DNA from 3 places in the Marinomonas sp. CT5 genome. Region 3 is predicted to be linked to each of the others. Evidence: predicted binding sites of a transcription regulator. Region 3 holds the regulator's gene; each other region holds the start of a gene.
What was found. Region 3 encodes LexA, which represses DNA repair genes until DNA is damaged. Its sites were predicted from a motif close to TACTGTNTANNTANACAGTA; they were not measured.
Positions count from the first base shown of each region.

Region 1: dinB (DNA polymerase IV) is a predicted target of LexA. The motif match lies at 1,839-1,858, and genes of this name have one in related genera.
Region 2: C0J08_RS01580 (PA0069 family radical SAM protein) is a predicted target of LexA. The motif match lies at 2,504-2,523, and genes of this name have one in related genera.

Region 1 is NZ_CP025572.1:3,711,643-3,715,363, reverse strand. It holds gene C0J08_RS17795 (flagellar assembly protein T N-terminal domain-containing protein) at 1-848, opposite strand, end outside; gene C0J08_RS17790 (LPP20 family lipoprotein) at 852-1,478, opposite strand; gene dinB (DNA polymerase IV) at 1,871-2,935, shown strand; gene C0J08_RS17780 (hypothetical protein) at 3,002-3,721, shown strand, end outside.
Region 2 is NZ_CP025572.1:333,765-337,485, forward strand. It holds gene C0J08_RS01575 (MFS transporter) at 94-1,305, shown strand; gene C0J08_RS01580 (PA0069 family radical SAM protein) at 1,371-2,489, opposite strand; gene C0J08_RS01585 (AraC family transcriptional regulator) at 2,655-3,416, shown strand; gene leuA (2-isopropylmalate synthase) at 3,440-3,721, opposite strand, start outside.
Region 3 is NZ_CP025572.1:2,246,295-2,250,015, reverse strand. It holds gene dinG (ATP-dependent DNA helicase DinG) at 1-1,522, opposite strand, end outside; gene lexA (transcriptional repressor LexA) at 1,592-2,215, shown strand; gene C0J08_RS10485 (hypothetical protein) at 2,312-2,572, opposite strand; gene C0J08_RS10480 (DUF6586 family protein) at 2,575-3,042, opposite strand; gene topA (type I DNA topoisomerase) at 3,039-3,721, opposite strand, start outside.

The DNA.
Region 1 (3,721 bases), 1.5 Mb from region 3:
CAGAACTTAGCGCTTCCGAAACCAATTCTGGCATGATCAGAAACATCCCAGTTACCGACTTCACTATAGCGGTGTTCAAATAACAGTGCACCACTAAAACCGTCGTATATGTATATATCGACCACAAAGTTTCTTTCTTTATCAATTCCTTCATCTAATAAATCTTTGGCATCTTTGTCGTCTGGGTGTCTTAGATACAATTCGCCGATGTCTCTAATGACGCCACTCATAATATATTGAACGCCAAGCTGTTCACTGATTCGGGTTACGTTGGTTAATGAACCGTCATAGTTTGTGGACGAGGGAGCATTTATTAGGTCTGGATAAATGGCGATATTGGTTGCTGTCAGAGCTCTTAAGTAGCCTTTTTTATTGATTTGATCTGCAAGGTCTTTAGGGAGTTCTCTGGAGATGTTGCTGAGCTCGCCAAGTCGAGCTTGTTGTGGGACTTGTAATTCAAATCCTGTTATTCCAATGGTTTTTTTATAATAGCTTGTTGGGCCTGTGCTGCATTGGGAGTCTGGTGTTACTTCTACTCGGGCAATAACCGTTAGAAAGTCGCCATTCTGTTCTTCAGAAAGAATTCGAGCTTGTTGAACATAACCTGAGCTGCGAATTTGTAAACTTGAGTCTAGTTCGCCATTATTGAGCTCGTCTTTAACGTTGACTCTAGACCCAGATTCAAGAACCGCTTGTTTGATTGCTTGTTGAGTGGCTCTGTAGCGAGCGTCAGCGATATCATTGTCGTAAATAATGGCCTCGCCTTTAGCGTCAACACTTCTTGAAAGAGCGTTAACGGAAAAAAGGAGGCATAAGGTGATGGCTAGCAGCCGAGTTAAAACAAACATTACTTATTCAATGCTATAGAAATTAGTCGTTGGAGTGGCGCTTTGTACATTAACCGCACGATATCCTGGTTGGATTTTACAGTTAGGATCTGTTTGTAGGCTGCCTGAAGTAACACATTGACGAAAGTTTTCTTGTAACGCCATTTCAACAACGGTTTCAAATGTGCCGTCTTCATGTTCGCGTTGTGAAACAACTTTTGCGCCAACGAGGTAAGCGTCCACATAGGTTCTTAATTCATCATTTTGTAGCACCATATTACTTAGGGAACTAGAACCATCAATTTTTAAACCGTAGACACGCTCTGATAAGTTCCTGTAGGCATCTAGCATGGAACTGCGTAATGTCATGATGCGTGCTTGAGATTTGGTAAAACGTTTGCTGGTGATCATGGCTGCGTAGCCTGTCGCCGTTACTACGATGGGCTCTTGTTTGATAACTGCGATGCTGTTGTTTGCGTTTAATGCACCGTTTTGAGTATATGTTGGTGCTTGATTTCCTACCTGATTACCATTACACGGTGCTACTGTCGTACAGGTGGTGTCAGCAGTGCTTGGTTGGTTGAGGTTTTGGCAGCCGGCAAGGGTTATTGCACCTATGGCAATTAAAAAGATTCGAAGTGATAATGTCATAGTATTGCCCTTTCTATAGAAGTCTTTGCCTTTCTATCCTGCCTTTAGAAATAGAGCGACTTTTAAAATCGTTCTATTTAGTGAGTCAGTCAATGCTATCGGCGTTCATTATGAGTGATGTATAAAAAAATCTTTATTTTTCAACATGACTAATCTCATGCACAAAATGTAAACTATTTTACGCTCTAACGTCCATGTTTGCTCACCTAAAAATGCACATTTTCTTTGTCTTAGTTAGAAAATTGACCGATTCAGACGCTATTCTAGATTTTTTTTAGATATTTTTCAGTAAAGCTTTTTTTGTCTGCAGGAAAAGCCATATTTTGATTGGGGTGGTGAAGGTAGTATTTGGATTGTGTATACTGTGTTTTTATACAGTTCATCCGAGTGTCATGTCACAAAATCGAAAGATTATTCATATCGATGCGGATTGCTTTTATGCCGCAATAGAAATGCGCGATGATCCCGATCTTAGGGATATTCCTATTGCTATTGGCGGCCCTGAAGGTGGTCGAGGTGTCTTATCTACGGCCAATTACGCAGCTCGTGTTTTTGGGGTTCGTTCTGCGATGCCAACATCTGTAGCCAAGCGTCTATGCCCAGCTTTACTGGTTATACCAGGAAACATGAATAAATATCGAGTTGCCTCTGAGCAGATGCACGCTATTTTTCGTGAATTTACTGACATTATTGAGCCTTTGTCGTTGGACGAAGCCTATTTGGATGTAACGAACACGAAAGTCTTTCAAGGAAGTGCTACCCGAATAGCGGAAGAAATTCGCTCCCGCATATTGGCTGAAGTGGGAATTACCGTGTCAGCGGGTGTGGCGACGAATAAGTTTATTGCTAAAGTGGCAAGTGATTGGGACAAGCCTGATGGGTTAACTGTGGTGACACCAGATAAGCAGTTTGAGTTTGTGTCTAATGTTCCTGTGAAGTTTATTTCTGGAATTGGCCGTGTTGCCCAAGAAAAGTTGGCGGCATTGGGGGTTTTTAAATGCGCAGATTTACAAAACTTGGATTTTTCCATATTACAAAAAAGCTTTGGTAGTATGGCTTTCCGGTTATCTCAATTCGCCCTTGGTATTGATGACAGACCAGTGAAGGTATCTAGGGAGAGAAAAAGTGTGTCTGTGGAACATACTTTCTCTAAAGATTTGCCTGATTTGAATGCTTGCCAAGCAGTCTTGCCTATTTTGCTAGCCGATTTGAAAAAGCGTATGGCGGGAAAAAACTACGAGTCACAGCTAATTAAATACTATCTTAAGGTGAAGTTTGACGACTTTACCCAAACGACGATAGAGCAATCGATAAAAGCAAAGCTATCGGATGATGTGTTTTCACAATTATTAAAGCAAGCATACTCACGGTATGCTCGTCCTGTTCGTTTGATCGGTGTCGGCTATCGTTTATCTCCTCCTGAACCTCACCAGTTAAACCTGCCTTTTGATGTGTAGTGTAAAAATTGATCAATTTTTGAGTTGCATACTATACTTAAGGTGGATAATTCGGAGGTGCTCATTATGTTGAAACAACAGAGTAAGTTTGATTTTACAAACCTAAGTATGCCCAGTTCCCTGTCGCATAGGTTGCGGTTTGATGTGGAGCAAACACTGAGCTGTTTGTATGCCGATGCTTCTTTGGTTGATCAAATGGATGAATTGTATCTACCTTTTTCAAATTGGCTAAGTCAAAAGGTTCATTTAGGTAAGGGGCCTTTAATCGTAGGTGTTGGTGGGGCGCAAGGGTGTGGAAAAACGACATTCTGCAGTGTGATAAGCCGTATATTAAATAAGGGCTTTGATCTTAATAGTGTGGTCATTAGTCTGGATGATATGTACAGCACTCGGCATGATCGCTTGAAATTTGCAGATGAAACCACGCCCATGTTTTCTGTTCGAGGGGTGCCAGGTACGCATGATGTCAGTTTTGCTCTTTCTCTTTTTGAACGCTTGAAAGATCTTAAAGAGGGGGAGGTGATGAAATTTCCTCGCTTTGATAAATCCATTGATGATCGAAAGTCAGTTCAATTATGGCAAGAAATTCAGGGCCCAGTGGATGTGGTTTTATTTGAGGGTTGGTGCGTTGGGGCACCACCGATGACGGAGGGAATGGATAAACCGCTAAACAATCTAGAGGCTGAAATGGATGCGGATGGTGTTTGGCGCAACACTGTCAATGAGCTTTTGCAGGGAGTTTATAAGTCACTGTTTTCACAAATTGATTTGATGGCCTGGATGCAG
Region 2 (3,721 bases), 1.9 Mb from region 3:
ACGATGAAAATACTCGATTGAGGCTACTGGTACGCAGGGTTGATGCCAGCTCTGGGTATATTTTTAATTATTTAGGAAATGGATTGATCCAATATGAATGAATCTATAGAAACAAACTCACTAGCCAGTGAGCAGGCACCTACAATTACAAGCTGGCTTACTCTGTTATTAGCATGTGCGTGTGGCTTGATTGCAGCCAATATTTATTATGCGCAGCCGCTAATAGGCCCAATTAGCTCTCAATTGGAGCTTTCTGAGCATGCAGCTGGTTTGATTGTAACTCTTACCCAGCTTGGCTACGGACTTGGTTTGCTTCTAGTCGTTCCTTTAGGAGATCTATTTGAAAATAAACGTTTGGCAATATCTATTTTAGGTATTGGAGCTGTCGGCTTGCTGGTATCTGGCTTATCTGGTTCTGTTGGTCCGTTCTTGGTCGCGTCTTTTTTAGTAGGTTTAGGGTCAGTGACAGTACAAATTTTAGTTCCTTATGCTGCACATTTATCCCCTGAAGCGATACGTGGGCGTGTTGTTGGTAATGTTATGAGCGGGCTGATGTTGGGAATTATGTTGGCTAGACCTGTATCTAGCCTTATAACGTATTTCGAGAGTTGGCGAGCTGTATTTTTTATGTCATGCATTTTAATGTTTGTGTTGGCAATTGTGCTGAGTTTTGTTTTACCGGCAAGGCCTGTTAAAGCTCAGTTAAAATACTCCCAGATGTTGAAGTCTATGGTGGAGCTTGTGAAAAATACACCAATGCTACGTCGTAGAGCGCTTTATCATGGTTGTATGTTTGGGGTATTTAGTTTGTTTTGGACAACAACACCATTGTTATTAGCTGGACCAGAGTTTGGCTTGAGCCAAAAAGGGATAGCTCTATTCGCCTTGGCTGGTGTTGCAGGGGCTGTTGCAGCTCCTATTGCAGGCCGAATTGCAGATCGAGGATGGATTAAACTCGCGACTGGGGCTGCAATGATTTTGGCAATAATAGCTTTTGCGATTACTTTTATTGCCCCACTTGGTTCGAGTCTTTCATTAGCCATATTTGTTGTCGCAGGAATTGTACTGGACTTCGCAGTATCTGCTAATTTAGTACTTGGACAGCGAGTGATTTTTGCATTGGCTCCTGAGGTTCGAGGTCGCCTAAATGGATTATATATGACGACTTTCTTTTGCTTTGGGGCCATCGGTTCAGCCCTTGGTGGATGGTTGTTTGCTAGCTATGGTTGGTTTTCGGTCTCGATCACAGGAGTAATTTGTGTTTTCAGTGCTTTAGTGTACTTTCTATTTGAGCCCTCAAATTAAAATAGGCTTAGGTGATACTCCCTTTGATAACATAAATAGCAGAGGGAGTTACGTTATCTAAGCAACTAAAACAATGCCATCTGATCACCTTCTTTTGGTGGAACCGAAAAGTGGCGACAATCCAAATAGCTCAAGCGATGATTATCTAGCCCATGTTTGCGTCGTGCGACGTTAAAGCGTTGATTGATTAAGTCCGCGAAGATGCCTTCCCCCGTCATACGCTTGCCAAATCGACTGTCGTAGAGTTTGCCACCGCGCATATCCATAATACGCTGCAAAACATGCTCTGCTCGATCTGGGTAATGCTGTTGTAACCAATCGGCAAACAACGGTGCCACCTCGTGAGGCAAACGCAACATGATGTAATTGACGGATTGTGCGCCAACTTCCGCACTGGCAGCAACGATCTCTTCAAGCTCATTGTCATTAATAAAAGGAATCACTGGTGCGGCCAAAACCGACACCGGAATGCCTGCTTCTCGTAAGGTTTTAATCACCTGTAAACGTGTTTTTCCCGATGCGGTTCTGGGCTCCAAAATACGCTTTAAATCGTTATTGAGTGTGGTCACACTGATCGCTACATGAATCAGCTTTTTTTCTGCCATTTGAGTGAGCAGATCAATGTCTCTGAGTATCAGCGTGCTTTTGGTAATCAGCGAAATAGGCTGGTTGTGTGCCAAAGCGATTGTTAATAATTGCCGAGTGATCTTGAGTTGTTTTTCAATGGGTTGATAAGCATCGGTATTGATGCCTAATGCAATGGGTTCACAGCGGTATTTAGGATGCGCCAACTCTTCTTCCAATAAAAACGGAGCGTTCGTTTTAGCAACCAGCTTGGTTTCAAAATCCAACCCTGGTGATAAATCCAAATAGGCATGAGTGGGTCGAGCAAAACAATAGACACAGCCATGCTCACAGCCTTTATAGGGATTCACAGACAGGCGAAAAGGAATGTCAGGGGAGGAATTGCGGCTGATGATGCTTTTGGCGCGTTCGTAGCGAACCTCTGTCTTAGGGGACGACGTTTCCAGCAAGGCAATGGCTTCGTCGTTTTCATCTACTTCAACCAACGTAATAGCAAAGCGCCCCGCCATCTTATTGGTGGTACCACGTCCCTTGATGGGATGATTGAAAGGAGATGGCTCACCGTTTTGATCGCTGTTATTGGTAAAAGAAGCCGACATAAAAACACCCAAAATACTGTATATATAAACAGTATTTTGGGTGCTGGAATGCAATAAAGCAAGCTTGTTATTGTGGTTTTTTAAATAGTCTAACAGCATGTGTTGAGATCTGTTTATTCACAGGTACACTCGATTGAATGATCGATGGGTGTCTAGGAGAGTTACTTGTTGTTTCAAAACCATCATTTACCAAATCGTGTCGTGGCTTACGCGCAAGACTATGAACACGGTAAATTCGAACCTTATCATGCTCATAACTGCGCTCAGATGATTCACACGCTAACTGGTGTGATACGTGTGGAGACTCGTTTGGGTAGTTGGGTGATTCCTCCAAACCGAGGGATGTGGATTCCAGCCGGAGTGGAGCACAGTCTTTCTATGACTGGTTTGGTCAAAGTCAGAACCTTGTTTATTGATCCTCTCGCGCGGGCTGATCTGCCTCATGATTGCTCTGTCATTGATGTCTCTATGCTGTTAAAAGCACTGATTATTGAAGCGTTAGAACTTCCTGATGAAATTGTGTCAGGGGGTCGTGATGAGCGAATTGTTGAGCTGATTTTGGACGAATTAAGGAGTTTATCGAACGTGTCTTTTTATGTCCCATTGCCGAGTTCCGATGCTTTGGTTTCTTTGTGTGAGCACATAAGTCGACGTATTGCTCATGATTGGACAAATGCCGATGGTGCTCATATTTTAGGGATCAGTGAGCGCTCTGTTACTCGAAAGTTCCAGCAAGAAATGTCGTTAACATTTGCTGAATGGTTGCGGCGGAAGCGTTTATTATTGGCTTTGGAGTATCTTGCTAGCGGCAAAAGTGTCTTAGATACTGCGATTCTGATTGGTTACGATAGTCCTAGTGCTTTTAGTGCGATGTTTAAAAGTCGAGTCGGCGTATCACCGACTGACTATTTACTGCAATCACAATAGGCGTAATGAAAATTACCGCCTAGCTATGCTTCTTTGTATAAAGAATGGCAAGCGTTGATTAAGGCTTGTAGCGATGCTTTAGTCGAGTCTTCATCAATGGCTACCCCAAAGCTTGAGATAGTTTGATGAGATTCAATTTGAACATAGCTGACCGCTTTGCTTTTTGTCTGTTGTCCTAAGGTGTGTTCATGAAAGTCACTGATGTTTATCTGCCAGTTAAAACGTTTTCTTAACGCGTCAAGCATGGCTGATAACAATCCTTTACCTTCGCCAGTCAGTTGCCATGTTTTTTCCTGATAGCGTAA
Region 3 (3,721 bases):
GACTCATAACTCGTAAATATTCGCTTTCCCTAGGCACCCCTGATCGCATATTAAAACGGTGGAATTGATTCAGCGCTGTCAATGTCGCGGAAGTCACCACCGCACCAAAACACTTATCCCACAACTGCTGCCTTAAAGTATTCGCAGCTAGGATAGGAGATCCTCCAAGTTCAATGTCTTGTTCCATTCCTTGACCAGACAAAATCAACCAGCGTGCATTAGGCGGATAATTTTGGTCATCGACAGTTGAATACAAACGCCACAAACCAATACAAACCTCTAAACGTCCAAGAATCACCCCAAGTATTGGCTGCCAGGTTTCAGCGGTCTCCGCGGTCACTCCCATTCCTTCGTTTTGCTTGGTCTTTTTACATTCTTCTTGAATACTTTCAATACTGTTAAATAGTTTTTGATACGTTGTTTGTAGACTGTAAGCAAGCTGACGCAATTCATCTGGAATAAGCCCGAACTCAAACCTATGCTGATTATTCTCTTGATCCAGTCCTAAACCTTGGATGTAAGGCGCCAAACCCTGCTGCGCATACTGGATAAAGTTGACAATATTCTGTATTTGCTGAGGAATCTTAAGTAATAACTGCCCAGTTACACTTACGGCATCAGTAAGTTCCTGCTTTAAATTCACCAAATTTTTTTCTAATTGACGCAACCAAGTAATACTTTGCTGTAAACGAACTTCATGACGAAAATGCCCTATTGCCTTATCTGGAAGGTGATGCCCCTCATCAAAAACATAAATTGTTTCTTTAGGCGGTGTAAGTATTGCCCCTCCACCCAAAGACAAATCAGCCAACACCAAATCATGGTTAGCAACAATCACATCCGCTACTTCGATTTCAGCACGGGCTTTAAAGAATGGGCAAGCTGAATAGTTTGCACAATTACGGTTAGTACATTGCTGATGATCTGTGGTTAAACGACGCCAATCTTGATCACGAACCACCCCGGACCAATTATCTTTATCGCCATCCCACTCCCCTTTTGACAGAGCAACATCCATTTCTTGATATAAAACGGTATTAACATCATCAGAATGCAAGTGTTGTTCAAACAGACCGGCAAACATATCGTCCATAGCTTGCTCTTCAGAACTCAAAAAACTCTCAAGATTGTTCAAACACAAATAACGCCCTCGCCCCTTCGCGAGCGTATATTTAAAGCTCAACTCAGTATGCTCGAGCAGATCCGGCAATTCTTTGTGTAAAATTTGCTCTTGTAGCGCCACCGTAGCGGTTGAAATGATTAATTTGAGGCCACGTGCTTTAGCGATAGGAATTGCTGCAAGACAATAAGACAAGGTTTTTCCTGTCCCCGTACCGGCTTCAATAACAGCAACATGTTTTTCTTCAAGTCGCTCACCTTCCGAGCCTTGTTTAATATTACCTAAAGTACGAGCAATCGCACCAATCATTTGGCGCTGTCCAGCCCTTGGTTTATGGGACTTCGCATCCAAAGAGGCTCGATATGCAAGTTGAATTTGTGTTTTTAGTTCGTCTGAAAGCATTTATATCATTGAGTATAGTTAGGAATGCTGTATATAATAACAGTAACTGTATAAACAACCAGATACCCTATGATTAAATTAACCAAAAGACAATCTGACGTTCTAGAAACCATTCGCGATTTTATTAGTGAAACTGGTTTTCCACCCACTCGAGCAGAAATTGCACGCAGGCTTGGATTTAAATCTCCCAATGCAGCAGAAGAGCACCTTAAAGCCCTTTGTAAAAAAGGCGCTATAGAGATGCTATCTGGCGCCTCTCGTGGCATTCGCCTTATTGATATGGCCTCTAATGATGAATCAAAAGACGACCTAGGTTTACCCGTTATTGGCAAAGTTGCAGCAGGGTACCCTATTTTAGCCCAAGAAAACATTCATTCTCATGTCGGCATACCTGCCAGTATGTTTTCCCCCCATGCTGACTACTTCTTGTCTGTCTCGGGAACCAGCATGAAAGATATTGGCATAATGGAAGGCGATTTACTCGCCGTTCATAAAACCACCACGGTACGGAATGGCCAAATTGTGGTTGCACGAATAGGCGATGAAGTCACAGTGAAACGATTCGAGCAAAAAGGCAGCATCGTCCGTCTAATCCCTGAAAATGAAGAATTTGATGACATTATTGTCAATTTAGAAAGTGAAGACTTTGCCATCGAAGGTTTATCAGTAGGGGTAATTAGACAAGGTATTTGATTAGATTAACCCTTATCAAATATTGTAAAAATTAAAGGCGAAGCATGAGCTTCGCCTTTAATTTAACTTCCTTATACACCTTTCGATCTCACACCCTTAATGTAAAATTTTAGGACGGTAGTCATCAAGATACTCTGATTCGTCTTCAAGAAAGGCTTCATCTGAATATACATAATCAATACCCGCATGAAACATACATTTCGCCATTTCAAAATAACGATCTTTTAAATAAGACCGAGTGTCATCGGAAATTTTAAGCGTTGCCAATGGCACTGTTTCCTCACCATCTTCACTGGCCGGACGCAGCACGATATCGCCGTTATCAAGCTCAACAATTTCTAGGTAGGATTCTTTCATATTCAATACTCTGATGACTCTTCTCTAAAACGTAATACTAATTCGACTAGCTTGGTCAAATAGAAACTCACTGACGCCCCAGCGTCATCTCCACGACCGATTAAATCATCGGCTTGAACCATAGACATTGAAGCGCGACACTCATACTGAACCAAATAAGCCTGGTTCAATAGAAAGCACCAAGAATCCTGCCGAGAAAGCAAATCATCTAACTCACCTAACACTGGCACAGCCATTTGCTTTTTTTCAGATTCAGCCAATAACTTAGCCACTTCCAGAGAGCCAGATAAAGAATAGGCAGCGGAGACTTCTTTCAATAGCCCATTCAACGCACTTCTTAATTGGAAAATAGCCGAACTTTCAAGGCCAACCTTCAGCCATGCTTCATTACAATCCTGACTTTGCTGTATAAAGCGTCTTGCCGTATCCAACTTTTGATTGGTTAGGCTAGCTAAACTGGCACTGGTCATTTCTTTTTACCTTCCTCAATCACCCATTTAGAACCAACATAAAAGGCTTTCCAGCCAGTTGGCTTACCTTCTTCGTTTTCCGTCATAACATATTGCTCTTTTGTTTTACGGCTATAACGAATAATCGTTGGGCGACCTTCGGAATCCTTTACTGGAGCATTCGCAAAGAAGTGATACTTAGAATCTATCTGATCCATATAAGGCAATAATTCTTTGACAAGAGGCGCTCTAGTTTCTCGTTTGCGTGGAAACTGACTCGCCGCTAGGAACAGCCCTGTTGCGCCATCACGAAGAACATAATGATCTTCTACTTTTTGACAAGCTAGATCGGGCATAGGCACAGGGTCCATCTTTGGTGGAGCCGCCTCTCCATTCTTCAGCAACTTACGAGTATTTTTACATTCCTCATTCGTGCAACCAAAGTACTTACCAAAACGCCCTGTTTTTAATTGCATTTCTGAACCACACTTATCACATTCAAGCGTTGGCCCATCGTAACCTTTTATTTTAAAAGTCCCATGTTCGACTTCAAAGCCAGAACAAGATGGATTGTTACCACATACGTGAAGCTTGCGATGCTCATCCATTAAATAACTATCCATGGCTGAACCACAAATTTTACAGCGATGTTTATTAATCAGCGCTTTAGATTCACCTTCTTCATCGTCTACAGCGACAG